3 regions of the Brevibacillus sp. IT-7CA2 genome follow, and region 2 is predicted to be linked to each of the others. Evidence: riboswitches for the same ligand, from Rfam matches in the RefSeq annotation. Region 2 holds a riboswitch; each other region holds the start of a gene.
The links. Region 2 has a riboswitch for cobalamin ahead of nrdI (class Ib ribonucleoside-diphosphate reductase assembly flavoprotein NrdI). Riboswitches for the same ligand answer to the same signal wherever they lie in the genome.
Positions count from the first base shown of each region.

Region 1 (10,605 bases), on a different contig from region 2:
AGTAGGCAAAACAGTTTCTGACGAGCCTGCAAAGAGGTGACGGGCATGAACGTGACGATGAAGCTGACTGGACTGTTAATCATCTTGCTGGTCGGGGTAGTTTTGGGATTGCAAACGGCTGAGCGTGGAATATCCAAAGTGAGTGGAGTGCCTGAGGGGCAGGCGCAAACCTTTTCCATCAAAAAAGTGGACCAAGGGCAAGTAGAGATCGCGGTAATGGGCAAGCAGGTTCAGACTGCCAACCCGAAGGAAATGGTCAACTACGTCAGTCGGATTGGTTTGACTTTGGGGGGAAGCATTAAAAGTGGGGCGCAGAGTTTTGTCGATTGGGTTGGGAGTTTTTTTGAACCGTGAAAATGGTTTATGCGCAAAAAGAAGGGGTGCAGAAAGCCCCAGTGACAAAAGACCCGTACAAGCGGGTCTTTTGCATGCGACCACAGATGCTTCACTCAATCTGCTTAAACAGAGCAAGTGAGGCTACATCAACAATGAAAGGGCTATCATAAATTTCTTTTACATAATTTTCAAACGGGAGTCAAATATTCTTTTTAATCAGTAAAGAGGTAATAGTTTGAATTTATTGTGTTGCGAAAAAATTGAATAAATGTCATAATATCTACGTAAAGGTCTATTTTGGAAGTATATATCGGTGAGAGAGGTGAGCCACGTGTCACATCCTGTCCTACAAATTGAAAACCTGCAAACGCACTTTTTCACGGACCGCGGCCAAATCCCTGCCGTTGATGGCGTGACGATCACGGTACAAAAAGGAGAAGTAGTCGGTATCGTAGGCGAATCCGGCTGCGGAAAGAGCGTTACCTCCCTTTCCGTTATGAAGCTAGTACCCAATCCCCCAGGGAGAATCGTGGGAGGTTCGATTAAATTCAAGGGGGAGGATCTCGTATCTGTCGACGAAAAGCGAATGAGAGACATCCGCGGGAACGAAATTGCGATGATCTTTCAGGAGCCGATGACATCGTTAAATCCGGTGTTTACGATTGGAGACCAGATAGGAGAATCAGTCCGATTACATACGAAGGCGAGCAAAAAGGACGCAAGAGCACGTGCCGTTGAGATGTTGAAAAAAGTCGGAATTCCTCGAGCGGAAGCCATCGTCGATGAATACCCGCACCAGCTTTCCGGGGGCATGAGGCAGCGTGTCATGATTGCGATGGCAATGGCTTGCAATCCAGCGCTTTTGATTGCAGACGAGCCTACTACCGCGCTCGACGTGACGATTCAAGCGCAGATTTTGGACCTGATGCGTCAACTCAACCGGGAAGCAGACACAGCCATTCTCCTCATTACCCACGATCTTGGGGTCGTTGCGGAAATGTGTCATCGCGTCGTGGTGATGTACGCAGGCAACGTGATTGAACAAGGCGATGTTCGTACGATCTTAAAAAATCCGAAGCATCCTTATACGATCGGCTTGTTGAATTCGTTGCCGAAGCTGGAAGAATCACAGGAGCGTCTCTATTCAATTCCAGGCAACGTCCCGATTCCGGGTTCGCTTACTGTCGGATGCCGTTTTGCACCTAGATGCGATAAAGTATCAGACCGATGCCGCAGTGAGATGCCAGAATTAAAAGTGGTAGGGGACAATCACCTTTCCCGCTGCTGGCTGACCGAATAACCCGAGAGGAGCATGCAGGTGGCTGAAGATCTTCTGATCGTAAAAAATTTGAAAAAATACTACCCAATCACAGGCGGTGTTCTTGGAGGGGAAGTAGGTGTAGTAAAGGCGGTAGATGATGTATCGTTTACCGTTAAGAGTGGAGAAACTTTGGGGCTGGTAGGTGAGAGTGGCTGTGGAAAGTCCACGACGGGACGTTCCTTGCTACGGCTGATTGAACCTACTTCCGGTGAAATCAACTTTGACGGGACAGATGTCATGTCGCTTTCCACAGACGCGATGAGAAAGATGCGACGTGACATGCAAATTGTCTTTCAGGACCCGTTTGCTTCACTCAACCCTAGACATAATATTGAGAAAATTTTGGAAGAGCCCTTGATTGTACATGGTTTGGGTTCTTCGGCAGAGCGAAAAAAGCGCGTGCAGGAAATGTTGGAGATCGTTGGTCTGAGCAGCTATCACGCTAGCCGCTATCCGCATCAATTCAGCGGAGGACAAAGGCAGCGGATCGGCATTGCGAGAGCGTTGATGCTCAAGCCTAAATTGATCGTTGCGGATGAGCCTGTGTCTGCACTGGACGTGTCCATTCAGTCGCAGGTGCTCAATCTCATGCAGGATTTGCAACGCGAATTCGGCCTTACATACTTGTTCATTGCCCACGATTTAAGTGTAGTGCGTCATATCAGTGATCGGGTAGGCGTGATGTACCTTGGCAGAATTGTCGAGCTGACGACGAGTAGCCAATTGTATTCCAATCCGCTCCATCCGTATACGAAAGCACTACTGTCGGCGGTACCTTCGCCAGACCCTGATGCGGTACGAGAAAGAGTTATCCTCCAGGGAGATGTGCCGAGCCCTGCCAAACCTCCAAGTGGCTGTACATTCCATACGAGGTGTCCCCATGTAACAGAGGAGTGTCGTACTGTGCGACCAGAATTTGCGGACACAGGAGACAGTCACTTTGTTGCTTGTCACTTATACAAGTCCTAATCGACAAAAGGGAGTCTTGTAAAGGGGGGATGCAAAGCAGGAGGTATTGTATCGACCGACCATCTACCAAAAAGGAACATGCGAACATTATTAGAAAAAGGGGGATGTTTTCATGAAGAAGAGAGTTCTCTCCGCAACCATGACCAGCCTAGTAGCGCTGGCCATGCTGATTGCTGGATGCTCTAGCACTACGACACAAGCGCCGGCAGAACAACCAAAGACAGAAACTCCGGCACCTGCAACTGAGCCTGCAAAAACTGGACCGAAGCAATTAATCGTCGGTCGCGGTGCAGACACAAAAGGGCTTGACCCAATCACGCAAACAGATGGTGAGACATTTAAGGTAACAGAGAACGTTATGGATACATTGATTGGCTTCGCGGATGGTTCAACAGAGCTTGCTCCATCGTTGGCTGATAAATGGGAAGTATCATCTGATGGTCTCGTTTATACGCTGACACTGAAATCAGGCGTGAAATTCCACGATGGAACGGATTTCAATGCAGAGGCGGTCAAATACAACTTTGAGCGCTGGAGCGACAAGAGCCATCCACAGCATTCACCAGAGGGCTTCGAGTATTACATCAGCCAATTCGGTGGATACAAAGGTGACGCGAATCACATTATCAAATCTGTGGAAGCAGTCGATCCAACCACTATAAAATTCACCTTGACTCGTCCATTGGCTCCATTCCTTGCTAACCTTGCGATGTCTCCTTTCGCGATTGGTTCTCCTGAAGCATTGAAAAAGGATGTTAAGAAATTCAATGAGCACCCAATCGGTACAGGGCCTTTCAAATTCGTAGAGTGGAAGCGCAACGACACGATCACGCTCGAGAAAAACCCTGATTACTGGAACCAAGGATATCCGAAGCTGGATAAATTGGTATTCAAGGTCATTCCGGAAAATACGGCACGTCTGACTGCTTTGGCATCTGGTGAGATCGACTTGATGGATGGTCTGAACACAGATGATATCCCAGCAGTAAAAGACAACAAAGACCTGCAACTATTCCTCCGTCCTACTAATAACATTGGTTACATTGGCTTTAACGTAGAGAAGAAGCCACTCGACAATCCAAAAGTTCGTGAAGCAATTGCCTACGCGATTAACAAACCTGAAATCGTAACGGCCTTCTTCGATGGCGTTGGAGAACCAGCAGTCAACCCAATGCCAAAGACCATGTGGGGACATAACAACGATATTAAAGATCGTGAGTTCAACCTCGATAAAGCAAAACAATTGCTTGCAGAAGCAGGACATCCAAACGGTTTCAAAATCAAGTTCTGGGCAATGCCAGTACCGCGTCCATACATGCCAGAAGGTGTGAAGATTGCTGAGGCAATCCAGCAAGACCTGAAGAAAATCGGGGTTGATGCTGAGATCGTGACGATGGAATGGGCAACGTATTTGGAAAAGACTCGCTTGGGTGAGCAAGAAATGTTCATGCTTGGTTGGACAGGTGACAATGGCGATCCTGACAACTTCCTGGCTGTGTTGCTAGACAAAAACAGCATCGGTAGCAACAACAATACACGCTGGGCAAACGAAGAAGCACATCAATTGATGATGAAAGCACAGTCCACTCCAGACCAAGCAGAGCGTGAAAAATTGTACAAACAAGTACAAGAGATCATCTTCAAAGACGTGCCAATGGTTCCACTTGCACACTCTACACCAGCATTGGCAGGAAAAGCGAATATCGTAGATTACAACCCGCATCCAAAAGGGACTGAAAGTTTGGAAAAGGTAGATTTCAAGTAAGCTGATTCATAGGTAAAAGGGTAAGAGGAGTGCATACCTCTTCTTACCCTTCTTTCATTATTTGGCGATTATTTTATGCAGGAAGGCGAGGAGATGGCATTGCTAGCTTACAGCATTCGAAGAATTTTAATGCTCATTCCTGTCTTAGTGGGCATGTCAATCATCGTTTTTTCCATTATTCGTGCCATCCCTGGTGATCCGGCTTTGACGATTTTGGGAGAAAAGGCAACACCACAAGCGATTGCAGACATACGAGAGGCATTGGGTTTGAATAATCCGTGGTACATACAGTATTTCGATTATATGAAAGATATTTTGAGTGGAAATCTTGGGGAATCGTTGCAAACGAATGCGCCGATCTCAGATGAAATTTTGCCTTATTTGGCGGCGACGACTGAACTTACGATTGTGAGTATGTTGATTGCGGTGTTTATCGGTGTAAATGCAGGGATTCTTTCTGCGTGGAAGCAAAACTCCTGGTTTGACTACTGTGCGATGTTGATCGCCTTGATTGGTGTATCCATGCCAATTTTCTGGCTAGGTTTGATGGAGCAGTGGGTGTTTGCCCAAGAGCTAAAATGGCTGCCATCAGTTGGTCGCGACGATTCGCGTAATCCCGTAGAGGCCATTACGCACTTTTATATACTGGATACGATGATCGCTGGTCAGTGGGATCAGCTATGGGAAGTCATCAAGCATTTGATCCTGCCAGGAATCGCGTTAGGTACGATCCCAATGGCGATCATTGCGCGTATCACTCGTTCGAGCATGTTGGAAGTCATGCGTGCCGACTATGTCAGAACCGCTCGTGCAAAAGGTCTGACACAGTTTTGGGTCGTGTACAAGCATGCGCTGAAAAATGCGATGATCCCTGTCTTGACGGTAATTGGTTTGCAAACCGGGTTGCTGCTAGGTGGAGCCGTTTTGACAGAGACGATCTTCGGATGGCCAGGTGTCGGTCGTTATATTGTGACCGCCATTGGAAACCGTGACTATCCTGTTATCCAATCCGGTATCCTTGTGATCGCGACGATTTTCGTCCTGATCAATCTCTTGGTCGACCTTCTGTACGCCTATATCGATCCACGCATCAAATATCGCTAAGGAGGGACGAAGAGACATGGCACAACCACAATTACAACCACAAGCACAGGTAGTACCTTTAAAAGTGAAGCAAGAAGAAGTAGTCTCTCCTTGGAAGGATGCATGGAGGGCGCTACGAAAAAACAAGCTGGCGCTGGTGGGCTTCGGGATTATTTTGTTTTTCATTGTTGTGGCGGTTTTAGCTCCATGGATTGCTCCGTATCCGTACGACGAAGGCCAGCTCGTAATGAAAAACAAGCCACCTTCCGAAGAGCATTGGTTTGGAACAGATTACAATGGTCGCGATGTGTTTAGTCGCGTTATTTATGGGGCACAAATCTCCTTGTGGGTAGGGACGTTCTCTGTCATTGGCTCCGTTCTCGCAGGGACCTTGCTCGGTCTTTTGGCAGGATACTATGGCAGATGGATCGATACGATCATTTCGCGTCTCTTTGATATTATGCTTGCCTTTCCAAGTATTCTTTTGGCGATTGCCGTTGTTGCCATCTTGGGGCCTTCTTTGCAAAACGCCTTGATTGCGATTGCGATTATTAACATTCCGACATTTGGTCGCTTGGTACGCGCCCGCGTATTGAGCTTGAAGGAAGAAGAATTCGTCATGGCCGCACGGGCAATCGGGATGAAAAATTCCCGGATTATCATGCAGCATATTTTGCCGAACAGCCTTGCACCAATCATTGTGACTGGGACGATGGGGATCGCCACAGCGATTATCGAAGCAGCTGCACTTGGCTTTCTCGGACTGGGAGCACAAGCGCCAGAACCGGAATGGGGAAAAATGCTTGCTGATTCACGTCAGTACATTCAGAAAGCACCATGGACTGTTATTTTTCCAGGGCTCTCTATCATGCTGACAGTTCTCGGCTTTAACTTAATCGGGGACGGCTTGCGCGATGCACTAGACCCGCGGATGAAGAGCTAGTCCAATCGCAAAAAGACAGAAGGGGGTGAAGGTGCCCGGCCTTCTGTCTTTTCTTGTTTTACCCTTCTTCTATGAAGGTGCGGCACAACTGATTGAAAGCAGGAGCAGCTTTCGTGATGACCTGATGCTTCACGTTAGGGATCATCTCGAGTTTTGCTTTTGGCAATTTCATGGTAAGCATCTGCGCATAATGGTGCATCCGTTGATCTTGTTCGCCATAGGCAAGTAAAATCGGAAGCTGGATGTTGCCCAGACGTTCCGTACATCGATAACGATGTCCGGCAGCGTAAAGGTATTTCAGGCTAGTAGGATCTGTTTTGGAGGCGTGCGCCGTCCATTTTTCACGCATTTCTGGGTCATTGACATGTGAGGAAGCAATCGAACGGGCAAGAAGAGGAACTCCGTAAAGCATCGACAACGCCTGCCCCATCCAAAATCGTCCATGTAAATACAGGTCATTCACTTCGGAAAAACCGCTCACGAGTATACCGCCTTGTGCATGATCAGGATAGCGAAGACAGTATTCAAGGGCGATAGAAGCACCTTGGGAGTACCCCAAAATAAAGGGACGTTCAATGCCGAGTGACGGGATCAGCTTATGGAGCTGTTCTGCCAGCTCCCCAATGGAAAAGGGCTTCTCCATCGGTGAACTGTCGCCGTGTCCGGGCAAATCAGGGACAATGAGCTGATATGTATCTGCGAGTGTTTGCTGATAAACAAAATTGAGAGAGCCGATGCATGGCGCATGGATACACAATAACGGCTTGCCTTTTCCCGATATGTGAAAAGCAAACTGCTTGCCATCCTGATGAACGAGTATTTGTTCCATTTTCGTTTTCACCCCACCCTTAGGTTGTCCGATACGAAGTAGATTTTTCAATTGAAGTCTTCTTTTTTTGATGGGGAAGTGGTATTCTCGCAATAGAATAATTGGTGAAAGCAGGGTGAAGAAGTTGTTTCAAGAGCGCATTTCGAAGCTCCACACGTTTTTGACAGAGCAAGAGCTGAACGCGGTGTTGATTACCTCTCCCAAGCACGTCTACTATTTGACCGGATTTTTTACAGACCCGCATGAACGTTTTATGGGTCTCGTTATTCCTGCTGAGGGAAAACCTTCTTTAATTGTACCTGCTCTTGATCGTGAGGCAGCGGCAGAGGCTTCGTTCGTTCAAGATATCCATACACATACGGATATCCAAAACCCGTATGAAATCCTCAAGCAAGTATTGCCAGCGAACTTGACGAAGCTCGGTATTGAGAAAAGTCATATGACTGTCGAGCGCTATGAAGCACTTGGACAAGTTGTTCTGGCGTCGAGCTATGTGGACGTGGAAGAGCCACTGCGTGAAATGCGTTTGATCAAATCCGCGGATGAAGTGGATCGTCTGAAGCATGCTGTTCAGTTGGTCGAGGATTCCTTGCGGGAGACCCTGAAAAAAGTCAAGACAGGCATAACCGAGACGGAAATCGTCGCTGAGCTGGAATTCCAGATGAAGCGCTTGGGTGCGGAAGGTCCATCCTTTACATCCATGGTATTGGCAGGGGAGAAGTCAGCACTGCCACACGGGAAACCAGGAACGCGCCAGGTTCAAGAAGGCGACTTGCTTTTGTTTGATATCGGGGTAGCAGCGAACGGATATGTATCCGATATTACCCGTACCTTTGCTGTAGGCGAGATCAGTGCCCAGCTACAAGAAATTTACGAGACGGTATTGGCTGCCAACGAAGCGGCAATTGCTGAGATTCGTCCGGGTGTGACCTTTGCGCATTTGGATAAAACCGCTCGCGATGTCATCACTGCAAAAGGCTACGGAGAATACTTCATGCACCGTCTGGGGCATGGACTTGGGATGGATGTACATGAATATCCGTCTGTTCACAGTCAGAACCAAGAAGTGCTTCGTCCAGGGATGGTCTTTACGATCGAGCCAGGCATCTATCTGCCAGGTGTAGGCGGAGTGCGGATTGAAGACGATGTATTGGTTACGGAAACGGGCGTTGAAATTCTCACGCAGTTCCCGAAAAAACTGACTTCTATCAACTAATGAATAAATCATAAAAATTGAATACGTATCGAATGGTGCTGGATGGCATATGCCGTCAGCTTAAAAGGGAAGTCCGGTGAGAAACCGGCGCGGTCCCGCCACTGTAACGAGGAGCGCCTAGCGTATAGCCACTGTTTTTTGCGAGACGAAAAATGGGAAGGTAGCTGGGTGTGTTGATCCGTAAGCCAGGAGACCTGCCATGCGATCATTTACAATCGACCCACGAGGATGGGGCAGATGTGGAAGCAGTCTATGAAAGGGCACTTTGTGCCTGCTTATAGCTACATCTACGTTTGTCATGCACCTCCCGATTGAAATGGGGGTGCTTTTTTTGTGGAGGATTTCGTTCAACCCATCATATACATACAGAAAAGGGGATTTCAGGTGTTTAAGGCAAACAAATCACATACAGTAATGAAAGGACTAGCTTTCGGTATCATGACAGCTGCCATGCTTTTGGTTTCGGCATGCGGCTCCACTACGACAACACAAGCTCCAGCCAAAACAGAACAAACAGCTGCTCCAGCAGCAGAAGGCAAGCCAGTAACACTAACCAATAATGGTATCGAAATGACTTATCCAACAGCACCTGAGCGTGCCGTGACATTGAACCAGCACGTCACCGAAATCATGCTGACATTGGGCCTTGCTGATAAAATGGTCGGAACCGCTTACCTAGACGATGAAATCCTTCCAGAGTTAAAAGCAGATTACGACAAGATTCCGGTACTGTCTGATAAGTATCCAACCAAAGAAGTGTTGATGGCAGCGAACCCAGACTTCGTGTACGCCGGATGGAAAAGTGGATTCGGAGAAAAAGGTGTAGGATCGATGCAGGATTTGGAAAAGCTCGGCATCAAATCTTACCTGCAAGCGTCATCTAGCATGCCTGGCCCGACAATCGACGATGTGTTTGCAGACATTACGAATATTGGACGCATTTTCCGTGTGGAAGACAAAGCCAATGATTTGATCAATAAAATGAAGAGTGAAATGGACCAAACGCTTAGTAAAATTGGCAAGGTGGACGAGCCACTTAACGTGTTCGTGTACGACAACGGGGAAGATAAACCATTCACAGCAGCTAACAACTACATGACGTCCTTAATCAAGACTGCTGGCGGTAAGAACATTTTTGATGACATTCAAAAGGGTTGGGCAGAGGTTAGTTGGGAACAAGTAGTGAGTCGCAATCCAGACGTGATTATTATCGTAGACTACGGTGATAGAACCGTTGAGCAAAAACGTAATTTCCTTTTGTCCAAAAAAGAACTGGCGGATATCCCGGCGATTAAAAATCAACGACTAATGGTATTGCCATTGTCTGCGGCTTCTGAAGGCGTTCGAGCACCGATTGCGCTGAAAATTTTGGCGGAAGGACTCTACCCGGATAAATTCAAATAGAGTACGCCCCTTTTAAGGGAGGGAATAGCACTGCAACAGATCAAGTTACCTTATATCATCATTACTCTACTGGTCGGACTCTTCCTCTCCATTACGTTCGCAGTTACCTTGGGATCAGTGGAGATTAAGCCGACAACGGTATGGAAAATCGCCTTATCAAAAATTCCGATGTTGACCCAGTGGATTGAGGCGGATTGGTCCAAAGGGGAGCAAACGATTATTTGGGATATTCGCTTTCCGCGTGTACTTTTGGGGGCGATCGTCGGCGCAGGTCTGTCTGTCGTGGGAGTAGCGATCCAGTCGTTGGTTCGCAACTCCCTGGCTGACCCGTATGTGTTAGGAGTATCTTCAGGTGCTTCGGTTGGAGCTACCTCGGTGATTATATTCGGAGCATTCAGCATGTATGGGCAGTATGCGCTATCTTTTGGCGCTTTTACAGGCTCCCTTGTGTCAATCATTCTTATTTTTACGCTATCCCGTATTGGAGGACAAAACTCGACGGTACGCCTGCTTATGGCTGGAATTGCGATATCTGCGATCTTGTCGGCCATTACCAGTCTCCTTGTTTTTTCAGCGCCGAATGAGCATGGAATTGGGACGGTCCTGTTTTGGTTAAGTGGTAGTTTGGCAGGCGGGAAATGGGAGTACCTGACGATCCCTACATTGATTGTCGTCATCTGTCTCATCATTTTAATGGCCCAATACCGCTCGCTCAATGCGATGCTGATGGGCGAGGAGT
Region 1 covers NZ_CATKQT010000006.1:76,566-87,170, reverse strand. The annotation lists gene spoIIP (stage II sporulation protein P) at 1-40, shown strand, start outside; gene ACM6JA_RS04190 (YqxA family protein) at 46-354, shown strand; gene ACM6JA_RS04185 (ABC transporter ATP-binding protein) at 668-1,636, shown strand; gene ACM6JA_RS04180 (ABC transporter ATP-binding protein) at 1,655-2,626, shown strand; gene ACM6JA_RS04175 (ABC transporter substrate-binding protein) at 2,739-4,391, shown strand; gene ACM6JA_RS04170 (ABC transporter permease) at 4,485-5,495, shown strand; gene ACM6JA_RS04165 (ABC transporter permease) at 5,512-6,417, shown strand; gene ACM6JA_RS04160 (alpha/beta fold hydrolase) at 6,476-7,246, opposite strand; gene ACM6JA_RS04155 (M24 family metallopeptidase) at 7,371-8,462, shown strand; cobalamin riboswitch at 8,479-8,679, shown strand; gene ACM6JA_RS04150 (ABC transporter substrate-binding protein) at 8,877-9,866, shown strand; gene ACM6JA_RS04145 (FecCD family ABC transporter permease) at 9,936-10,605, shown strand, end outside.
Region 1: another riboswitch for cobalamin. It lies ahead of ACM6JA_RS04150 (ABC transporter substrate-binding protein); the one in region 2 lies ahead of nrdI (class Ib ribonucleoside-diphosphate reductase assembly flavoprotein NrdI).

Region 2 (10,605 bases):
GTGCAGGGGCAGTTATGGCGATCACGTACTTTCCTGCGCCTGTTGCACTTCCCGTTGTTCTCGGTATGCTTTTTCAGCAAATACTCGCTTCTACCTTCGGAAAGTTTTTGGAGCTGGTCGAGAAAAGACCGCAGCATCAACCACAGGAACTATCAAGATAAAAGCAAGAGCCGTTTTCCAAAACCAATGGGAAAACGGCTTTTTTCTTACAGATTCTTACCAAAGAACGCTGTGAATTTGGCGCCCTCGACCCAAAACAATTCCTTTGGTCCAATTGACAATGCGAACGCTCAATTCCGCATCAAGACTTGGCAGAACAAATGGGGAGACTTTTCATGCGGTTCAAATGAAGAAATTGAAAAAAGGGTTGCGAACTTATGTTCGTAATCACTATAATGTAATTACAATTTCCCACACATGATGAGTATCTGGATATCAAATGTTCGTAATTAGGCGGGTGGAAAAGCGTGGTGAACGGCAATTTTGAAGTAACGAACGAAGAAAGAGAGGCATTTATGTACATGCTGCGAGATTCGGCAAGAGAGAATTATCCCTTGAATGTGAGCTGGTGTGTGTCCTTTGAGGGGGAGCGGGGGAATACGTGTAGCATGTGGGGTGTGGTCAAATGGGTAGACCCGAAGGCGAGACGTGTTCAATTAGCAAACCAAACGGGTAGTCAATGGATCGAGATGGAGAAAATTATCAATGTTCATGCATAGTGTGTGTATAGAAACCTTACGTGAAGTCGACTCGTCGTAAGGCTTCTTTACTTTTTTGCACAAAGAAGGAAGTGTATATGTCATAAAACCTAACGTAAAGACGCAGAAAATTCGAAAAGTTGATTGTATTTTAGTTTTGTTATGTTAGAATATATTACATAGCATGCATTCTCTCCACTTCCTATTTTGACCCAATCATTGGGTCCTTTTTTTTGCCTATGTTCCATTCTTCGGATATGGCTTCCCATCCGTTTGAAATAACTTGCTCACCATTCCATAAAGACGACCTGACATGTTAGGAAAAACGAAGGTGTATTCATTCGCTCCTTGATTCAGCAAGACGATCGGAGCTTCCACGATGTAGGGGATTTTCATTAGATCGAGCATCTTCTTATATTCCTCTACCTTGGAATGGTCGACCGTATAATAAAATGATTTGGAAAAATTCATGCGAGCACGCTCCTTTCCCATATTGTAGCATATCCACAGTTTGCCGTATAAATGAACATAATAAATATTATGTAAACAAACTTGTTCCCTCTTTTCTTATGAAGAGAGAATATTCCCAAAAACTTCTACCTATGATAGAATAAAAGACCAAAATTTTACCAATAGGAGAAAAATGATGATAATCAGCCAACAACTACTTTCTGTGAACGGGTTATCCTACACGATTCGCTCTGCAATGGAAACAGATGCACAACAGTTGTCAGAACTGCGACTGCAAATCGATGGAGAGACTGAAAATTTGGACAGAGAAAGAGGAGAGGCTTTCATCGATGTGCAAGGATTCGAACACATCATCCATACGGATGCAGAAAGTCCAAGAAACTTGTTTTTAGTTGCTGTTGTACAGGATCGGATTGTCGGGTTTTCCAGATGTGCAGGTGTTTACTTAAACAGATTTGCGCACAAAGTAGAGTTTGGTGTATGCGTCTTGCAAGAGTTCTGGGGTCACGGCATTGGGAAAAATCTCTTGCAAGAATCGATTGCCTGGGCAGACGCCAACCACATTACCAAAATGACGTTGAATGTAATAGAAACGAATGAGAAGGCAATTGAGCTGTACAAACGGCTTGGCTTTGAAATCGAAGGGGTGCTCAAAAACGACAAAGTTCTTTCCGATGGAAATTACTACAGCACAATTATTATGGGAAGATTCAAAATGACAGGAGAGTAGCTTATCGGGAGAGGTATCCCGGGTACGTAAAATGCGATTACGGATGTAAAAGGAGTGCGGGTCGGCCAGAAAAAAAGAACCGTACATGCATTGCCACTGGATCGTTTCGTAGAAATCATGTCTCGTTAAATGAAAAAACTCCGCTAGTGATAGCAGAGTTTTGTTGTCTGATCATCTGTTAAACAGTTGTTTAACTGCTGAAGAAGCTACGGCTGGAGCGCTTTCTTTTATAATGAGAGCTGCCGTAATGGGAATGTCCGTACCGGTTGCTAGAGCTGTATTTTCTACGATGCTTGTAATCGCTGCTGCTGTATTTCCGGTGTTTGTGCGAAGATGAGTGATTACCGAGTAAATTTTTCAAAAGCTTCTTGAGCATATCAATCACTCCTAATTAGGTTGGAAGTCTATTCCGTATAAGTATATACGAATATGTTGGGGAATCGTTTCATTATTTTTCTACGTTTTCGTGAAAGGCAGGACCGATCAGATCAATCCGGTTCGTCCATATTCCTCCTGTAAAGCTTGCTGGCACTCTTTTTAAATCAGTCGGAACATCAAAGCCTTGCGACACATCTCCACTCCCTGCGACTAGGATCACGCGGGTGTCTTTTGCTTCCATTCTTGCCATGAAACGATTCGGCCAACCCCAGAGCCATGGGGCAATCTGATCGGGGATATGTAGCTGAGACTGTGAACAGGCATCGGGCACATATCCGGACCACCCTACTGCCATGTACGGAATGAGACAGCTTTTTAGTGATGCTTTGGACATGACACGCAGCTCTGGCATTTGCTGTTTCAATGTCTCGATCGGCTTGTCACCGCCATAAACAGAGAGCTGTGCCAGTCGTTCGGCAGGCAATGCTGCCAATACATCCGCTAACGCTTTCCCTTCGAGTGGGTCATTGCTTTTGATATGGATAAGCAGCGAGCGATCAGGGAATGTTTGTAGCACATCATCGAGAGAGGGCATCATGCCAGTCCCTTTTCCACGGAAGGGGAAGGTTTTCCCTTCGTCCGCTGTATAATGGTAGCCAATGTCGAGCTGTTGTAATTCGGCCAAGGTATAATCTCTCGTGACTCCGGTACCATTTGTCCGACAGTCGAGTGTCCAGTCATGAAACACGGCAAATCGATTGTCTTTCGTCCATTGTACATCGAGCTCGACAACGTCCGCGCCTGCATCAAAAGCCGCCTGCATGGACGGAATCGTATTTTCTAGGTACGGATGCTCCGGTGGATAAATCCGCTCCGCCGTACACGTTTCATTGGTGATGTTCTCCATATGAAAGGTTTGTGCCATCCCGCGATGAGCAAGCAAAAAAGGCTCGCCTTCTGGCTCTTTTGCAAGATAAGAGCTGTTACACAGGAACAGGAAAGCGATGAAAAGAAGGGGAATCCAGATACGTTTTCGCTGGAACCATTTCTTTCGTGGTTGATCTCGTTGTTTTGACATGATGGGATACCGCCCCTTCCTTCAAATACTCTGTTCATTGTAGCAAAACGCAAGAGAGGAAGGTACATCCTTTGGGAGTAGGGCTTGGGGCTTGGCATCATTCGAAAAGACTGGCACAATAGACGGAAGATAAGATGTATCCCATGAAGAGCAAGGGGAGGTTCCATGAAAATAGCTTTACACCAAATCGCTTATCAGATCGGTATGCACCCAACGGAGATGGCGAAGCTTGTCTACGAGGGTGAAATAACGGGAGAGGTACCTGAACACAATCCGCAAGCGAAGGATGCCTGGGTGGATTTGCACTCTCTGCGTAACTTCATTCAATGGCGATACGATCAGGGGCGAGTGGACCAGATGTTCTATGATAAAGCTATGCGTCACCTGAACAAAGCAATGCCAAAAAAATAATCGAATTCGGAGGAGAAATATGCGAGACTCTATCATTTACTGCATGGTACCAAAAACATACTGGGAAAAGTGGATGGACAAGGATCACTACTTACCGCGCGATTACGAGCAGGAAGGCTTCATTCACGCAACAAAAGGGGACGAACTGCTTGAAAAGGTAGCAAACCGCGTCTACGCACAGTTTGATGAGGAGTTGTATGTACTCGTTGTCGATGAAGCAAAAACGACTTCGGAAGTCAAATACGAGGCTGCGAAGGATGGATTGCTGTATCCGCACATCTATGGACCGTTGAATCAAGATGCGATTGTAGATAGGAAGCAAATGAATCGGATAGACGGCCAGTGGCGTCTGGGAACGTCCATCCGCTAATCTCTACCAGTTAAACCATTTGAGTAGCGCAAGCACTTCTTGACGCTTGGCCTCAGGTAGCTTGTCGAGTCTGCGCAAGAGAAGATCGATTCGCATGCGCTGTTCCACTTCGGATTCAGGTGCCTTTTGCCCCTTCACCCATTGTCGTTTCAGGCGGACGGGATCTATATCAGATATGATCCGAAGCAGCTTTCTTTCCAACAAATCTAAGGAAGCCATAGTTGAAACCCTCTTTATTATTTAATCCGTTTCTTCTATTATAACACGGGTACATAAAGAAACCATGATTGGCGCACAATGGTAAAGGTGTTGAATATAACCCTTTGTAGGAGGCGTATCGATTATGGCGAAGCCGGATGACCGTTCTGACAACGCAGAAAAGCTTCAACAGATGATTTCCAATACGGAAGAGAACATTCGTGAGTCCGAAGATTACCTGACGGCTCATGCTGGGGAGATTTCTGCTGAGGAAAAAGCAACCCTCGAAGCAAAAAATCAGCGTCGTGAAGAAAGCATCGAGGGATATCGCGCGGAAATCAAGGATGAATCTTCGCAGGCTTAACCTTGCTACCAAACGTCTGGCGCCAACTACGCGTCAGGCGTTTTTTCATTCTATCAGGCAAAAGTGCAACAAAACATGATTTGTTTTGCGAAACATGGTAATCTGTAAGGGTACAAATTGAAAAAGAGGAGAAAGACTTATGAAGCGACCAGAAGATACACGCGTCGTTGTCGGCATGTCCGGCGGAGTCGACTCCTCCGTGACGGCTTACCTGCTTAAGCAACAGGGATATGACGTCATCGGCATCTTCATGAAAAACTGGGATGATACCGATGAATTCGGCCACTGCACGGCGGAAGAAGACTTCCAGGATGTCCGGCGCGTCTGTGAACAGATCGGCATTCCATATTACACGGTAAACTTTGAAAGAGAATACATGGACAAGGTATTCCAGTATTTTTTGGATGAATATAAACGGGGACGTACACCGAATCCGGATGTCATGTGCAACCGTGAAATCAAGTTCGGTGAGCTTCTCGCCAAGGTCATGGATCTAGGGGCAGATTATATTGCAACTGGCCATTACGCGCAGGTCAAATACATCGACGGCGAGTACAAGCTGATTCGTGGTGCTGACAACAACAAGGACCAGACTTACTTCTTGAATGTATTGGGCCAAGAACAGCTATCCAAAACGATGTTCCCGATTGGTCATCTCCCGAAACCTCAAGTAAGGGAGATCGCAGAGAAAGCAGGGCTCTATACAGCGAAAAAGAAGGACAGTACAGGGATCTGCTTTATTGGGGAGCGTAACTTCCGCGACTTCCTGCAAAACTATTTGCCTGCCAGACCAGGAAATATCGAGACCGTAGATGGAGCGGTCATCGGTACGCACGACGGACTGATGTACTATACATTGGGTCAACGACAAGGCTTAGGAATAGGCGGAGGTCATGGCACGAGCGGACAGCCTTGGTTTGTTGTAGACAAAGATCTGGAGCGGAATGTCCTGATCGTTGGTGAAGGCTCTGATCATATCCGTCTGTACTCGAAGAGCCTCTTGGCGACCAACGTGAGCTGGGTGAGTGATAAGACTCCTTCTGAAACGTTTACTTGTACAGCGAAATTCCGTTATCGCCAGCCAGATCAGGGAGTAACCGTTCACCTGCTGGAGGATGGTACCGTAGAAGTTGTATTTGATCAGCCGCAAAAAGCAGTGACACCCGGTCAGGCTGTCGTCTTCTACGATGGGGAAGTATGCTTGGGTGGCGGTACGATTGACAAGGTACGCTTAGTCGATAAAGAGAACTAAGATAGACGGGGGAAGCACTCGGTGGATGCTACGAAAAAATCAAAAGTGATTATCGTTTCGTTTTTGGCGGGAGCGGTTCTCTTGGCGATCATCTCTTATTTCGGGATGGCCTCCTTGGGTAAAGAGCATATGGCGACGATCCAAAACGTCATCAAGGAGAACGGTGGGGTTGTTACCGCAGGTGGAGTGACAGCGGTTCCGCTGGAGGAAAGTCCTTTTACTAACAGCGGAAAAGGCAATACCATCTACCGAATCTACTATACGAAAGAGGGGCAAACGTTGACGGCTTGGTATCGTGCTGATAACGAATCCTCCATCAAGAAAGAGCCGGAAGCATGGATTCTGCCGTAAAAACAAGGATAAACCTGACTGGGAGAGTGAAGGCATCACATGACCCAACATGCTGGACTGCGTGAGCTGGCTGAACTGATTCGAAGACTCGAGCCAGAATTAGCGGGTGCACAATTAAGTATTCTTGCTCATGAAAATAAAGAGGGAATCGCAACGCTGTTAGTGGAAGGACTCGGGACGAAGGTTGCTGTCCAAAACAGCTCCGGCGAATATGCGAATCATTTGGCGGTTTTGCGTGTAGGAGCGAACAAGTACACCTTCGCGCAAGATTGGAGAGAAGTGTACATCAGTGAAATCAATTACTGCGCGTGTCGCATACCTCCGGGGGCACATGGATTGTTGGTTCGCCATATCGATTATCCAGGCGTGATTTATGATGTCTCACGAAAACTGGCCGAACATCAAATCAATGTTTCCAAATTGAATGTATCGCGCGAGCAAAAAGGGAAGAATGCCCTGCTTATCTCTGTGACCGATGAAGAGATTACACCGACGATTGTATCTGCCATCGAAGAGCTACCCCAAATCACCAAAGTGATATCTCTACAGTAAGCGAGTCATGATAAACAAAAACTGCCCGTTTTTAGCGGGCAGTTTTTTTCGTAGCGAATTTGAGTCCTTGGTTAATTAAGACTGGCAAGACGGACGAATGATTTTCGTCAGCAAATTCTTTAAAGGAAGCCTTGATCTGACCTTTGCCTATGGAGGACAATCGTTCGATCATCGCCAGAGATTTTTCTTTGACCAAGAATCGCCCATCGTTTTCCAACTCTCCGATGGTGAGAAGAGCATGGACGTCGAGCTCATCTGTCAGCAGGCCCGGCAATTGACTCTCCTTCGCAAGCAGTACGCTCTCATTCCAGTGGATCGAGGGACTGCCAGCGATATAACGCTGAAAAGCGTGTGGTCTCGACAAAAGTACATGCAAGACAAACAAGCCACCTAACGAATGCCCAAAAATCGCTTGCTGCGTCCGATCGATGGGGAAGTCGTTTTCGATGCTAGGCTTGAGCTCCTCCTCCAAAAAGGTGAGGAACTGCTCCGCTCCCCCCATCTGAGGCCAGTCAGCTCCTTTTGGGTTGCCAGGAAGCTCCGAGACAGGAACTTCATACGTGTAATCAAAGAAACGGGCAGGATGGTACGGACCGTCCGTTGGATACCCAATCCCGACGACGATAGCAGGATACACGCCAGTTCGTTCAGGACTGCGTGATTGTATTCGTATCGCTTCGGTCATGGTTGCAAAAACAGAGTTGCCATCTAGCAAATATATGACGGGAAAGCCTGATTCCGGAGGGGGATCGGCAGGTATACTTACGAAAATGTGATAGTCCCGCTCTTGATAAGTCATGATTTTACTGTAAGATCGAGGAATGACGACAGGTTGATAGTCGGTGCTTTTCATGAGGGCTACTCTCCAATCTCTCCAAGGCTAACCAACACACAAAATCTATTATATGAACGAGAACCAGAGATTGGCAATAGCCGAAAAAGGAGAATAGTTAGTTTTCGAAAAGAGCGCATACTGAGCTTGACTCCTACGATATATTGAGGTAAAGTAAGTTTTACCAACTACATATTGATGCGGTGAGGTGTTTACCAGCCAGATTTGGTAGACTTAATAGGGAAGTCGGTGAGAATCCGACGCGGTCCCGCCACTGTAATGAGAGAGTTCCATTTGCGAAAGAATGCCACTGATCATGAACGATCGGGAAGGTGAAAATGGAGCGATGATCCAAAAGCCAGGAGACCTGCCTAACCGCTTGCACTGTTTAACCTACGGGAGATAGGGAAGTGTTCGAGCGCGCAATTCGCATTGGCGAATTGCTAGATGGAAGTCATCACGCGCATTCGGCATGTAAACGTCGGATGCGCTTTTACTTTGGCTAAATATCATACATACAGAGTAAAAATAGCAGGATAGGATGAGGGACATGCTAATCGCTTATGATTCAAAAACAGGAAACGTCCGAAGATTCGTCAACAAAATTAATTTGCCACATGTGGAAATTAATCAAGATATGGTGCTGGACGAGCCGTTCATTTTGATAACATACACGACGGGCTTCGGACAAGTGCCGGAGAAGGTGGAGACGTTCCTGAAGCGAAATCATGTCAATCTGCGCGGAGTATCCGCCAGCGGCAACCGCAACTGGGGAACCAGCTTTGCCAAAAGCGCGGATACGATCGCGGGCCAATATGGCGTTCCGGTGATATCTAAATTTGAACTGTCCGGTACCGGCCGTGACGTGGAACAATTTACGAGTGGGGTGGCAGCAATTGCGGCATATTGAATTGAACAACGAACTGATGCAGCGTGGCAACGACGGATTTTATCAACTGGAAAAGGATCGGGAAGCGGTTGCGGTCTTCATGGAAGAAGTGCAGTCCAATACGATGACTTTTGGCAGTGTCAAAGAACGCATGGACTATTTGATCGAGAATGACTTCTATGAAAACGTCTATGAAACATACACTGTTGAGCAGGTCGATGAAGTTTACCGTTTGGCCTATGACGCTGATTTTCAATTTGCTTCGTACATGGCTATCTCCAAATTTTATAAAGATTACGCCTTGAAAACGAACGATAAATCGATGTACTTAGAGCAGTATCCAGACCGGGTGGCCGTTGTGGCACTGTCCCTTGGACAAGGTGACTTTGAGCTCGCCAAGCGTTTAACAGTATCCATGATGGATCAACGCTTGCAACCAGCGACACCAACCTTCCTGAACGCAGGCAAAAGCCGCCGTGGAGAAATGGTCTCCTGCTTCTTGCTTGAAATGGATGATTCACTGAACTCCATCAACTTTATTTTGGGAACATGTATGCAGCTATCTAAAATTGGCGGCGGTGTGGCCGTGAACTTGTCCAAGCTCCGTGGACGAGGAGAGCCGATCAAAGGCGTCGAGGGCGCAGCAAAAGGTGTCATGCCAGTTCTCAAGCTGTTGGAAGATGCGTTTTCCTACGCGGATCAAATGGGGCAACGCAAAGGCTCAGGTGCAGCGTACTACAACATCTTCGGCTGGGATATCAACGAGTTTCTCGATTGCAAAAAGATTAATGCGGATGAAAAAGCACGCATCAAAACGTTGTCCATCGGCCTGATCGTACCAAACGTGTTCTACAAGCTGGCTGAAGAAAACAAGCCATTGACTGTGTTTGCTCCGTACTCCGTGTACAAAGAATATGGCGTGCATCTGGATGATATGGACCTCGATGACATGTACGAGGAGCTCTTGGCAAACGATCGCATCAAGAAAAAGACCGTCATGAGCGCACGCGAGATGTTGACCAAAATCGCGATGATTCAAATGGAATCGGGCTATCCGTACATCATGAACAAAACGAATGCGAACAACAACCATGCACTGAAAGATCTTGGTTCAGTGAAAATGTCCAACCTGTGCACGGAAATCTTCCAGCTGCAGGAGACTTCGACGATTAGTAATTACGGAGAGATGGATATCATCCGTCGCGATATTAGCTGCAATCTGGCATCGCTCAATATCGTCAACGTGATGGAGCGCAAAATGATCCGTGAATCCGTCCACGAAGGAATCGAAGCCATTACAGCCGTGAGTGACATGACGCGTGTAGAAAACGCTCCAGGCGTTCAAAAGGCAAACCGTGAGCTGCACTCAGTAGGGCTCGGTGCGATGAACCTGAACGGTTATCTGGCAAAGAACAGAATCGCTTACGAAAGTGAAGAAGCCAAGGATTTCGCTCGTACGTTTTTCATGATGATGAACTTCTACTCCTTGGAAAAAAGCATGGAAATCGCCAAGGAAACAGGCAATACCTTCTTGGGCTTTGAACAATCGGAATATGCAAAAGGGACTTATTTTAACAAGTACTTGACGAACGATTACAGCCCGCGGACGGAAAAAGCAAAGCTTCTCTTTGAAGGAATGCACATTCCGACGCCAGAGGATTGGGCAAAACTACAGCAAAAGGTGCAAAAGCATGGCGTTTACCATGCGTACCGTTTGGCGATTGCACCGACACAGAGCATTTCCTACATTCAGAATGCGACTTCTAGCGTGATGCCAATCGTTGAGCATATCGAAACGAGAACATATGCCAACTCGACGACGTATTACCCAATGCCGTACTTGTCGCAGGAAAACTATTTTTACTACAAATCGGCGTATGTGATCGATCAATTCAAAGTGATTGATCTGATTGCCGAAATTCAAGAGCACATCGACCAAGGAATTTCGACTGTGCTGCACGTGAACAGCAATATTTCAACCAGAGAACTGGCTCGCTATTACATTTACGCAGCGAAAAAAGGTCTGAAGTC
Region 2 covers NZ_CATKQT010000011.1:17,750-28,354, reverse strand. The annotation lists gene ACM6JA_RS06665 (bile acid:sodium symporter family protein) at 1-161, shown strand, start outside; gene ACM6JA_RS06660 (YolD-like family protein) at 471-719, shown strand; gene ACM6JA_RS06655 (hypothetical protein) at 936-1,169, opposite strand; gene ACM6JA_RS06650 (GNAT family N-acetyltransferase) at 1,345-1,899, shown strand; gene ACM6JA_RS06645 (hypothetical protein) at 2,090-2,275, opposite strand; gene ACM6JA_RS06640 (glycerophosphodiester phosphodiesterase family protein) at 2,348-3,355, opposite strand; gene ACM6JA_RS06635 (hypothetical protein) at 3,521-3,766, shown strand; gene ACM6JA_RS06630 (DUF952 domain-containing protein) at 3,786-4,136, shown strand; gene ACM6JA_RS06625 (hypothetical protein) at 4,140-4,355, opposite strand; gene tlp (small acid-soluble spore protein Tlp) at 4,480-4,698, shown strand; gene mnmA (tRNA 2-thiouridine(34) synthase MnmA) at 4,838-5,950, shown strand; gene ACM6JA_RS06610 (hypothetical protein) at 5,972-6,301, shown strand; gene ACM6JA_RS06605 (ACT domain-containing protein) at 6,341-6,853, shown strand; gene ACM6JA_RS06600 (alpha/beta hydrolase) at 6,885-7,706, opposite strand; cobalamin riboswitch at 7,875-8,075, shown strand; gene nrdI (class Ib ribonucleoside-diphosphate reductase assembly flavoprotein NrdI) at 8,236-8,595, shown strand; gene nrdE (class 1b ribonucleoside-diphosphate reductase subunit alpha) at 8,582-10,605, shown strand, end outside.

Region 3 (10,605 bases), 720 kb from region 2:
TAGAGGGGCGGTTTTTTCGTGCGATGGCCTCCAAAAATTCCATTGCTTCTTGAGCCGTAGGTATTTTTCGGACATTCTCTTCGGCAAATTGCTGAGCTTGCGGATAGTTCGTGGAAGCGATTTGTTTTGCAGCTGCCTCTACGTCATAGGGTGTAAAGCGATGTTCATAGCGGTCACCATCAAGTAGTAACCAGTATGCACCTGGTTCGTCGGCAAACGGCATGCCCACACTTCCAGCATTGAGAATACGCAGCTCGCCAAGTCGACGTTCAAATTGGACATGTGTATGACCACAGATGACCGTTCGTTGCTGTGTCCCCTCGAATCCCATTTTTTTCCGAATGATCTCAAAACCTTATTTCCAACGATCGAGTTTGAACCTATAATGTATCTTGGGCACAACCTCTAAGCTATGGTATAATTTTGACGCCAAATCACGATTAAGGAGTATGGATGATGGAAAAAAAATTAATCTTCGGTCATAAAAATCCAGACACAGATTCCATTTGTTCAGCACTTGTGTACGCTGACTTGAAAACAAAACTGGGCGCGAATGTAGAGCCTGTACGCCTGGGTGTAATCAGCAGCGAAACAGCATTTGTGCTGAATTACTTCCAAGTAAAAGAGCCGCGCCTCGTAGAAACAGTGGCGAATGAAGTAAATGAAGCCATCCTTGTAGACCACAACGAGCGCCAACAAAGCGCGAATGACATTGAGCAAGTGCAAGTGGTAGAAGTGATCGACCATCACCGTATTGCGAACTTTGAGACGAGCAATCCTCTCTACTTCCGTGCCGAGCCAGTTGGATGCACCACAACCATTTTGAAGAAAATGTACAAAGAAAACGGCGTAGACATTCCAAAAGAGATGGCGGGCTTGATGCTTTCCGCGATCGTTTCGGATACATTGCTGCTGAAATCCCCGACTTGCACAGAGCAAGATGTAGCCGCTGCTCATGAGCTGGCTGAAATCGCGGGTGTTGATTTGCAAGCATACGGTCTGGAAATGCTCAAAGCAGGCGCAGACCTGAGCGACAAAACAATCGCACAACTGCTCACATTGGATGCAAAAGAGTTCCAAATGGGCAATGCGAAAGTAGAAATCGCACAAGTAAATGCAGTGGATGTAAATGATGTACTCGTACGCCAAGGCGAACTGGAAGCGGCTATGAATGCAAACATCGCTGAAAAAGGTCTGGACTTGTTCGTGTTTGTTGTAACGGATATCTTGAATAACGATTCTGTTGCGATCGCTCTCGGCAGCGCAACGCAAGCAGTAGAAAAAGCGTACCAAGTAACATTGGTGGACAACAAAGCTGTTCTGAAGGGCGTTGTCTCCCGCAAAAAGCAAATCGTACCAGTATTGACCGATACGTTCCAAGCTCTGTAAGAAATAAGAATGGCTGCCCAAGCACAAGTTGCGGGCAGCCTTTTCTATTTTTACATTCCTTGGGTAGGGTTGTTGTGCATTTGGAACAAGGTTTGCTGGTTATAAGCATCGTCGCTGTAATGGGTGATGGCATGTTTATCTCTCGCTCTTAGACTAAGCAGCCCTGTTAATCCCCATCCTGCACCGAGTAAGGCTACAATGAAGCCGATGATATAGAGCATCGAAATCCCTCCTTGTATGGCTTTCTCTATATTTTAACAAATTATGAAAATGGAGTAACGCCAATTTTATTATGAAAATGTGTTTGACATTGACGGTCCGTAAATGTGTACGATCAATTTGTCAGGAGGAATGAACATGGAATATACGGTGCAAAAGCTAGGACTCCTGGCGGGTGTCAGCACCCGGACGCTCCGATACTACGATGAAATTGACCTTCTCAAGCCGGCGAGAATCAATTCGTCAGGGTATCGCATTTACGGACAGCAAGAGGTGGATCGATTGCAGCAAATCCTTTTTTACCGCGAGCTGGGTGTGAGCTTGGAGGAGATCAAGGAGATCCTGAATTCACCAACCTTTGATGCTGAACGGGCACTGCGGGAGCACCGCGAGAAGCTCCTGGAAAAGCGAGCGCAATTGGATGCGTTAATCGCCAATGTCAATTTGACCTTAGCACAAAGAGAGGGGACCAAAACGATGAGTGACAAACAAAAATTCGAAGGCTTCAAGCAAAAGTTGATTGACGACAACGAGGCTCAGTACGGAGAAGAAATTCGTGCAAAATATGGAAGTGACCAGGTTGACAAATCCAATCAGAAAATCAAAGAAATGACCAAGCAGGAGTACGCTGCACTAGAGAAGTTGAATGAAGAACTGCATGAGACGTTGGCACAGGCTTTTGCGACGGGAGATCCTGCTCATGAGCTTGCCCAAAAAGCAGCGGATCTTCACCGTCAATGGCTTAGCTTTTATTGGGACAGCTACAGTAAAGAAGCGCACGCAGGTCTTGCCCAGATGTACGTCGATGACCCGCGTTTTACCGCTTACTATGACAAGGATCAGCCGGGTGTAGCCGAGTTTCTCAGAGATGCAGTGGTCATTTATACGAGTAAGTAAAGAGATTTCAAAAAAAGAAGCTGCGAGCAGGGCAGCTTCTTTGTGTTTTACTTTTCGTTATCCCCTCCTACTGTGGGAAAAAGCTTTTGTCCCAATGGGGTTGGCAATCCATCCATGCTTACTACGTTGTTTTCCTTTTGATAATCAAGCAGTTCTTGTTCGTCTTTAGCCAAGGTCCATTTTTGAAGGGTGTCGCGTTCTTTTGAAAAGGAATAGAAGGGGATAGCCCAGCCGCAAGAGGTCTTTACTTCCTGTATGTTGACGGTAATGATTTGACGAGCGCCAGGGAGAAGCGGGAAGTCTTTTACGAGCTCATCCCACCGAGGCGTATCTGGGAGAATAACCGTCCCTTTGCCGAATAGGCGCATGATGAGAGGGGGGCCTTCAAACGCACAGAACATAAGAGTTATCCTGCCATTTTCCTGGAGATGAGCGCTGGTTTCGTTTCCACTTCCAGTCAGGTCCAAATAGGCGACCTCGGTAGGCGATAATATGCGAAAAGAATCGTACCCTTTCGGTGAAAGATTCACGTGACCATCTGTGTCCATAGGAGCAGAGGCAACAAAAAACATCTGTTGCTTCTTGATGAACGCCTCATGCTCAGGTCGTAATTCAGAAAAAAGCTTCCCCATTTTCGCACTCCTCCAGATAATGGAATTGTTTTTGCTGCCCTCATATTATCATGAAAATATGAAGATTTTGTGTTATGCATTCCCAATCCGTCCCAAATAGATGGTAAAGTGTAAATATTCACGCATCACAATAACTACACGAGACTTTTGAAAAGGAGGAGTATTTACATGCAAGCAACAGAGCCAATTTATTTAGGGAAACGCATCCATTTAATAGACGGTTTCGATATGGGCTGGGCAGAACGTACAGGGACGTATGTGATCGCGGAAGAGGAGCTCACATTGGTAGAAACAGGGCCAAGCCCCTCCGTCCCATACATCAAGGCCGGTCTCGCCAAGCTCGGTTATACACCGGAACAAGTAAAATACATCATCGTGACGCACATACACTTGGATCATGCAGGAGGAGTAGGACTGTTTCTGAAGGATTGTCCGAACGCAAAGGTCGTCGTCCACCCGAAAGGTGCACGTCATCTCGTAGATCCGAGCCGACTGATCGCAGGGGCGAGAGCGGTGTATCATGATGATTTTGATCGATTGTTTGATCCGATTGAGGCGGTTCTCGAGGAGCGGATTTTGATTCGCGGGGACGGGGATACACTAAAGATCGGAGAGAATTGCGTGTTGGAGTTTCTGGATTCGCCAGGGCATGCCAATCATCACTTCAGCATCTACGATCCAGTAAGCCGTGGCATGTTCACAGGTGATACCGCAGGTGTACTCTATCCACAGCTTAAAAAGGATGGCATACACCTCGTGCTTCCATCTACTTCGCCGAATCAGTTTGACCCGGATGCCATGTTAGCGTCTCTAAGCCGTTTTGAAGCGCGGAAGCTAAGTCGCATTTACTTTGGTCATTTTGGGATGTCAGAGCAGGTAGACGACGTGTACCGCCAAATACGTGAGTGGCTCCCCGTGTTTGTGGCGGAAGGAGAATCAACGATTGCTGCCGGGCAAACCTATGACGAACTGTCTCGTAAGTTATTTGAACGAGTCTCGGATCATCTACAGTCACAAGGCATCAGTGGTGACCACGAAGTTTTCGAGGTACTCAAGCTCGATTTACAAGTATGCTCCATGGGCATTCTAGATTGTTTGCACAAACGAGGGTAATAGCCTGCCAAAAGCTTTACATTTGCCTGAACCTTTTGTTCAGGCGTTTTTCATTTTTAGGAGGCAAGAAAGTATTGGCTTATGTGTTTGTCATTCTTTTTTCATCCAAGGAATGCTATGATGTAGGGTGAGTCATGGACTGTGACAATTTCAAACGTAACAACAAATAGGTGCCTCGTCTTTTTAACAAAAAGATCGGGTGAAAAGGGAAGTCGGTGAAAATCCGACGCGGTCCCGCCACTGTAAATCGGCTCGTTCCTCAGCCGTAAGCCAGGAGACCTGCCTGTTTGTTTTAGTGCCTGTTGCCTTCGCGGAAAGGATCGGCCTATTTCAGGAAACAGACCGTCCTGTCTGTTTGCCCCTGAGGTGCCGACCCTTTGATTTCCGAATGGAAGCAAGGGTCGATTTTTTTATTGGAAGGTACAGTCAATCAGACATGCAGAAAGGAAGTTCTACATATGAAACGTTCATTGCAATTTATGATCCCACTACTAGTTGCGGCGAGCCTCGCAGGTTGTGCCGGTAACGATAACGGCCAACCAGCACCAGGTGGACAAACAAGCGCACCGCAGACAGCACCGCAAGAGAATGCGGCCGAGCAGCCTGCAAAACAAACAACGTATCCGTTGACAGTTACGGATGCGACAGGAAAAGAAGTAACCTTTGCAAAAGCTCCTGAGCGAATCGTCTCGACATCACCTGCCGAGACAGAAATTTTGTTCGCATTAGGCTTGGAAGATCGGATTGTAGCTGTCTCAGACTATGATGATTATCCAGATGCTGCGAAGGCAAAGCCGAAAATTGGCGGAGTCGTCAAACCAAATGAAGAAGCGATTCTCGCTCAAACGCCGGATATGGTCGTTGGTGGGATTTCGATGGAAAAGCCAGTGGCTGACAAGCTCAAATCTCTCGGAATGCCAGTCTATATTACCCATCCGACAAAGATGGACGACATCCTAAACAATGTTTTGGCGATGGGCGTTATCACCAACACACAGGAGCAAGCTGAAAAAGTCGTCGCGCAAATGAAGAAGGATATCGCGTACGTTCAAGAAGCAGTGAAAAATGTAAAACCGGAAGAGAAGAAAAAGGTATACCTGGAATTTTCCCCAGGCTGGACAGTCGGAAAAGGCGAATTCATGGACGAACTCATCACACTGGCTGGGGCGACAAACATTGCCTCCGACACCGAAGGATGGAATCCGATCAGTGAAGAAAAGATTTTGCAAAACGACCCAGACGTCATTTTGTATGCGAGCGGAATTACCGATGAAAAGACAGGCGTCAAACTGGAGGATATGATCGCCAAGCGTAATGGCTGGGATAAAATGAAGGCGATTCGTGAAAAACAAATCTTTGGCATGGACCAAAATATTTTGTCCCGTCCTGGTCCGCGTATTACACAAGGCTTGATCGAAGTAGCCAAGGCGATTTACCCTGATTTGGTGAAATAAAATGAAGAAACGATTGTTCATATGGGGAGGAGTCAGCTGTCTCGTCCTTTTGGCATCAATAGTCATCAGCATCTCGATGGGAGCGGCACACCTCCCCATTTCGCAAGTATGGCTCATCCTGCTCCATCAAATCCCTGGCTTGTCTGAGTGGATCACCGTAACGTGGCCGGAGTCATCTGAGCAAATTGTCATGAAGGTTCGTTTTCCACGCGTTGTATTGGCTGTCTTGATTGGGGCCTGCTTGTCACTTGCAGGAGCGGGCTTTCAGGGAGTTTTGCGCAATCCGCTCGCCGATCCGTTTACGATGGGCGTGGCATCCGGTTCTGCTGTCGGAGCAGCTTTCTTGATCCTTTTTGGCTTGCAAATCAGCTTTTTGGGTGCATGGAGCACGCCTGTCGTCGCTTTTCTTACAGGACTGCTCAGTCTATGGATCGTCCTCGGACTCGCGAACACGCAAGGAAAGCTGCAAACGGAGAGCCTGATTTTGTCTGGGGTAGTGGTGCAGGCTTTTCTCGGCTCTCTCGTTTCATTTATGGTGTCGCTATCCGACCAGACGGTGAATGAGATCGTGTTCTGGCTTATGGGCAGCCTGTCATTTCGCGGCTGGGCCTTTACGTACGTCTTGATTCCTTACTTGGTCATCGGAGGCATGGTGCTCGTTAGCTATGCGCGTTCCCTAAACCTATTTGCGTTGGGGGAGCGGCAGGCTGCGCATCTCGGCGTCCATGTGGATCGAACGAAGCTGGTGGTTCTAGTCGTCTCGACTCTCCTGACTGCAGCGGCGGTTTCTATCGCGGGAATTATCGGGTTCGTTGGCCTGGTGGTACCGCATCTCGTCCGAATGCTGGTTGGTCCTGACCATCGTATTTTACTTCCGATGGCTGCGATCTGCGGTGGTATTTATGTGCTGTGGGCCGACACTCTTGCCAGAATGCTGCTGAGTCCAACGGAAATCCCGCTCGGTGTCGTGACAGCATTTCTGGGAGCACCGTTTTTCGCCTATTTATTGAAGCAAAATAAACGCTTTAGGAAGAGGTAACGTAAGTAATGATCAATGTGCGCAACTTACAAAAATCGTATCAAGATACGCCTGTTTTGCACGGCATCGATTTTTGCGTGGACAAGGGAGAATTTTTTGGCATCATCGGACCGAATGGAAGCGGTAAATCCACCTTGCTGAAAATGATTTCAGGTGTCATCAAGGCAGATGCAGGAGACATTTTGCTTCAAGAGAAAAAGCTTCATTCATATCCACGCAAAGAGCTTGCCAAAATACTGGCTGTTTTGGAGCAAGAGGGTCTGCCGCCAGTCGGTTTTCGTGTCCGAGAGGTGTTGGAGATGGGGCGCTTTCCTTACCAAAATTGGCTAGGGGAAGAGAAGCAGGATGTCGCATCGCTCATTGATGAAATCGTTCAGATGCTCGGTCTTGAACATTTGGAAGAGCGCACACTGGATCAGTTGAGTGGTGGAGAAAAGCAGCGCGTAGCTTTAGGGAAGGCATTAATCCAAAGACCTCAGGTGCTGTTGCTCGATGAACCCACGACTTACCTCGATATCGGGTACCAGATTCAACTCATGGACATCGTGAGAAAATGGCAAAAGACGACGCAGGTGACGGTCATTGCTGTGCTGCACGATCTGAATCTGGCCTCCCTATACTGCGATCGTATTTTGATGCTGCATAAAGGAAAGCAGATAAGCGTTGGCGCTCCAAAAGACATCTTGCAAAGTGACAGGATAGAGGCTGTATACGGAACCAGACCGATTGTCATGGAGCATCCTGTCCATCATTTGCCACAAATTATTTTGCAATCGCAAGTATAAGAGGTTGTTTAAGGAGACAGAAGCATGATCGTACTCATTACAGGCGGAGCACGCAGCGGAAAAAGCACGTTTGCCGAAAAATACGCGGCTCATTTGGGCTCCTCGGGTGTTTACATCGCGACCGCACCAATCACTGATGAGGAAATGGAAGAGCGGATCCTGCACCATCGAGACCGCCGCTTGCAGTCCAATTTTCCTTGGCAAACGATCGAGGAGCCGTACGCATTGACAGAGTGGCTAGCGAAGCTGGGAGCACAAAAGGACATACAAGAACAGCAGACAGTGATTTTGGTTGATTGCTTGATCCTTTGGGTGTCCAATTGGTTGCTGCATGATGGAGAGGAGCAGCCGTTTGAGCGAGTGCTCCAGCAGGTTGATGTGCTGGTAAACAAGCTAAAAGACTACCCAGGGACGGTTTTGCTGGTGACAAACGAAGTAGGCGACGGACTCGTCCCACAACATCCGTTGGGCCGTAAGTTCCGTGACTTAGCGGGCTTGATGAATCAACGCGTGGCAGCTGTTGCAGATCAAGTTTTTCTTGTCACAGCAGGGATTCCGGTGGAGTTAAAAGGACAAGCTTTCCGATTTTAACTCGGTGAAAAGACGCTTTCGAGTCGTCTTTTCACTTTTTTTATGGTATAATACAAGAAAAGCCATGGAAGGGATCAGGATACCATGCGTCCCCATAGGACGATCTGGAAACGTTTTGACCTCTCCTACATCTAGCTTCGTAGTAGTCGATCGTCACTGAAGACGACTAATCTACTACGAAAGCGAGGCCCTTTGTATGAGTAGCGACTTATACTTGCGATGTTCCTCGGTAGTCGGTTGGTCGTCTGTGCCTAAACCGACAAAAATGCGAGGAAACCATGATGAAGAGAGCGCTGCAGTTATCTAAGCGTTACAGTATGATTTTGTTTGGAGCTTGTTTACTTGCTTTTGCGTATTATCACATTAACTTTCAGAACCATTTATCTGAAGGTGGGTTTGTTGGCTTGGGGTTATTGGCGAAATACGCCTTTGACTTGTCGCCAGCGATGGTGATGCTTTTGCTGGATATTCCACTGTTTTTGGTTGCCTGGTTAGTAAGAGGCCGCCAGTTCATTTGGGACACGATCTTTGCATCACTTGCTTTTACCGGGTTTTACGATTTGTTTGAACGATTTTCACCGATTGTCATGGATATGAGCAGAATGATGCCGCTGGCGTCTGTCTTGTCCGGTGTATTGACCGGGCTGGGTACCGGATTGGTTCTGCGCTATGGAGCTGCGACAGGTGGAGACGATATTTTCTCCCTGTTGATCAGTAAGTACACGGGATTGTCCATTGGTACGGTCTTTCTTTTACTGGACGTCATTGTGCTTTGCATGTCGTTCTGGTTCGTACCGATGAAAGAGATGATGTATACCATTTTGGCCGTTGTCATTTCCAGCCAAGTCATCACCTGGACCGTCAATCATGGTGCAGGAATGGAGGTCATGGAAGAGGAGCACGGGCATGGAAGCGTCTCGATGACCCACCGGTAATGAGTAGATATTCAGTTGAAAAACATGCCTATACAAAAGCAAGCAAAAGGCCAAGTCGGTTTTCATGTCGACTTGGTCTTTTGAACGTTTATGACCGTTTTTGTACATAATATCCTGCTTTCCTAGTGGATACTAACCAACACAGATACTATCGAAGGAAAGGAACTGCCATGAGCGATCCGTTTTTTAGCAACTACAAAGCATTCGTCGTCATACCAGCGGATGAGAAGCAAATGGGACCGGAGCCTTTTGACCCGAAGGATTTCGCCAGCCATTTCATCCTGACGTTTTCGTTGTACGATGCGGTTATTTCCTCTTGGGGGGAAGCGACAAAGTATAAAGTACAGGCAAAAAAGGGTCTGTCGAATGTGATTGATGGTTTTAACGCCAAACGTCGTGGTACAGCCCGTCTGCATTTGTTGGAAATGGAAGAAGACCAGGCGTATTTCGTCCTGGCCTTGTCGTTGAAAATCCAAAAAGACAATGAGAAAGCGGTCATAGAGTTGATTACCGATCTGCTGGAGAAAGATTTCGCAACCGACTTGTTGATCGGAGAGACCTGGTATCAGATCATTGGTGCCAAAGGGAAATTCGAGCGGAAGCTGTTCTCCTACAGTGTCCAGCCTTACGATTATCGACCGAAGTAATCAGCTAGAGCTTCTGTAATCGCCTGCGCAGCTTTGTCCTGATAGGACGATGTACGGACGATACCCTCATCCTTTGGATTCGAAAGGAAGCCAAGCTCAATTAAGACGGATGGATCATCGTTTTCGCGCAGGACGTGATAATTGCCGAATGAAATGCCGTTGCTTCTTAAACCGATGCCACCTGCCAGGCGAGACTCAATCGCTCGAGCTAATGGCTCATCTTTGTCTTGCGAATAATAAAACGTAAGTGTCCCGCTATTTGGCTTCGGAGAAGAATTGTAATGGATGCTGATGAAGGCATCTGCCGCCTTGGATTCGCTAAAAACGACACGCTGCGATAGCGTAGGCTTTTCTGTGTCACTTGTCCTCGTCATGTAGACTTTCGCACCGCGTTGTCGCAGTTTGCTGGCAAGCAGCATGGATGTTTTGTAATTCAACGTTTTTTCTATGCTATTCCACTTGGTTCCTTGTGTCCCGATATCAGAACCACCATGTCCCGGGTCGATGACGATGACTTTTCCTTTTAAGCCTGGCGTTTTGGAGCTTTTGGATACCGGAACGTTGGCCTTGGCATCGCCAATATACGTCGCAGACACCCAGCCTGTTTGTCCATTGGAAGTCCGCGCTTGGATCCAGTCTCCTTGCTTTTTCAAAATGTCTACACGGGTTCCTCTGGGCAGCGAAAGGATAATCTCATGGCTCGTGCTTGGCCCTTTCCGCATTCGAAGCGAATCGGCCAAAACCGTTCCTTGCTTGCTTTTGACAGTGGCTGTATTGGCTGGTGATGAAGCTGAACCTGCACCTGCACTTGTTACCGCTCCTTTTTGCAAGTAATACCCCGCCACCCAGCCTACCTTTTGATTGTATCTAATTTTTGCCCAACCGTATGCTTCATCGGTAATCG
Region 3 covers NZ_CATKQT010000011.1:735,708-746,312, reverse strand. The annotation lists gene ACM6JA_RS10165 (metallophosphoesterase family protein) at 1-331, opposite strand, end outside; gene ACM6JA_RS10160 (manganese-dependent inorganic pyrophosphatase) at 457-1,389, shown strand; gene ACM6JA_RS10155 (hypothetical protein) at 1,440-1,610, opposite strand; gene ACM6JA_RS10150 (MerR family transcriptional regulator) at 1,747-2,505, shown strand; gene ACM6JA_RS10145 (pyridoxamine 5'-phosphate oxidase family protein) at 2,553-3,137, opposite strand; gene ACM6JA_RS10140 (MBL fold metallo-hydrolase) at 3,306-4,250, shown strand; cobalamin riboswitch at 4,402-4,552, shown strand; gene ACM6JA_RS10135 (ABC transporter substrate-binding protein) at 4,709-5,704, shown strand; gene ACM6JA_RS10130 (FecCD family ABC transporter permease) at 5,706-6,743, shown strand; gene ACM6JA_RS10125 (heme ABC transporter ATP-binding protein) at 6,752-7,528, shown strand; gene cobU (bifunctional adenosylcobinamide kinase/adenosylcobinamide-phosphate guanylyltransferase) at 7,553-8,119, shown strand; gene ACM6JA_RS10115 (YitT family protein) at 8,398-9,054, shown strand; gene ACM6JA_RS10110 (hypothetical protein) at 9,225-9,701, shown strand; gene ACM6JA_RS10105 (N-acetylmuramoyl-L-alanine amidase) at 9,686-10,605, opposite strand, start outside.
Region 3: another riboswitch for cobalamin. It lies ahead of ACM6JA_RS10135 (ABC transporter substrate-binding protein); the one in region 2 lies ahead of nrdI (class Ib ribonucleoside-diphosphate reductase assembly flavoprotein NrdI).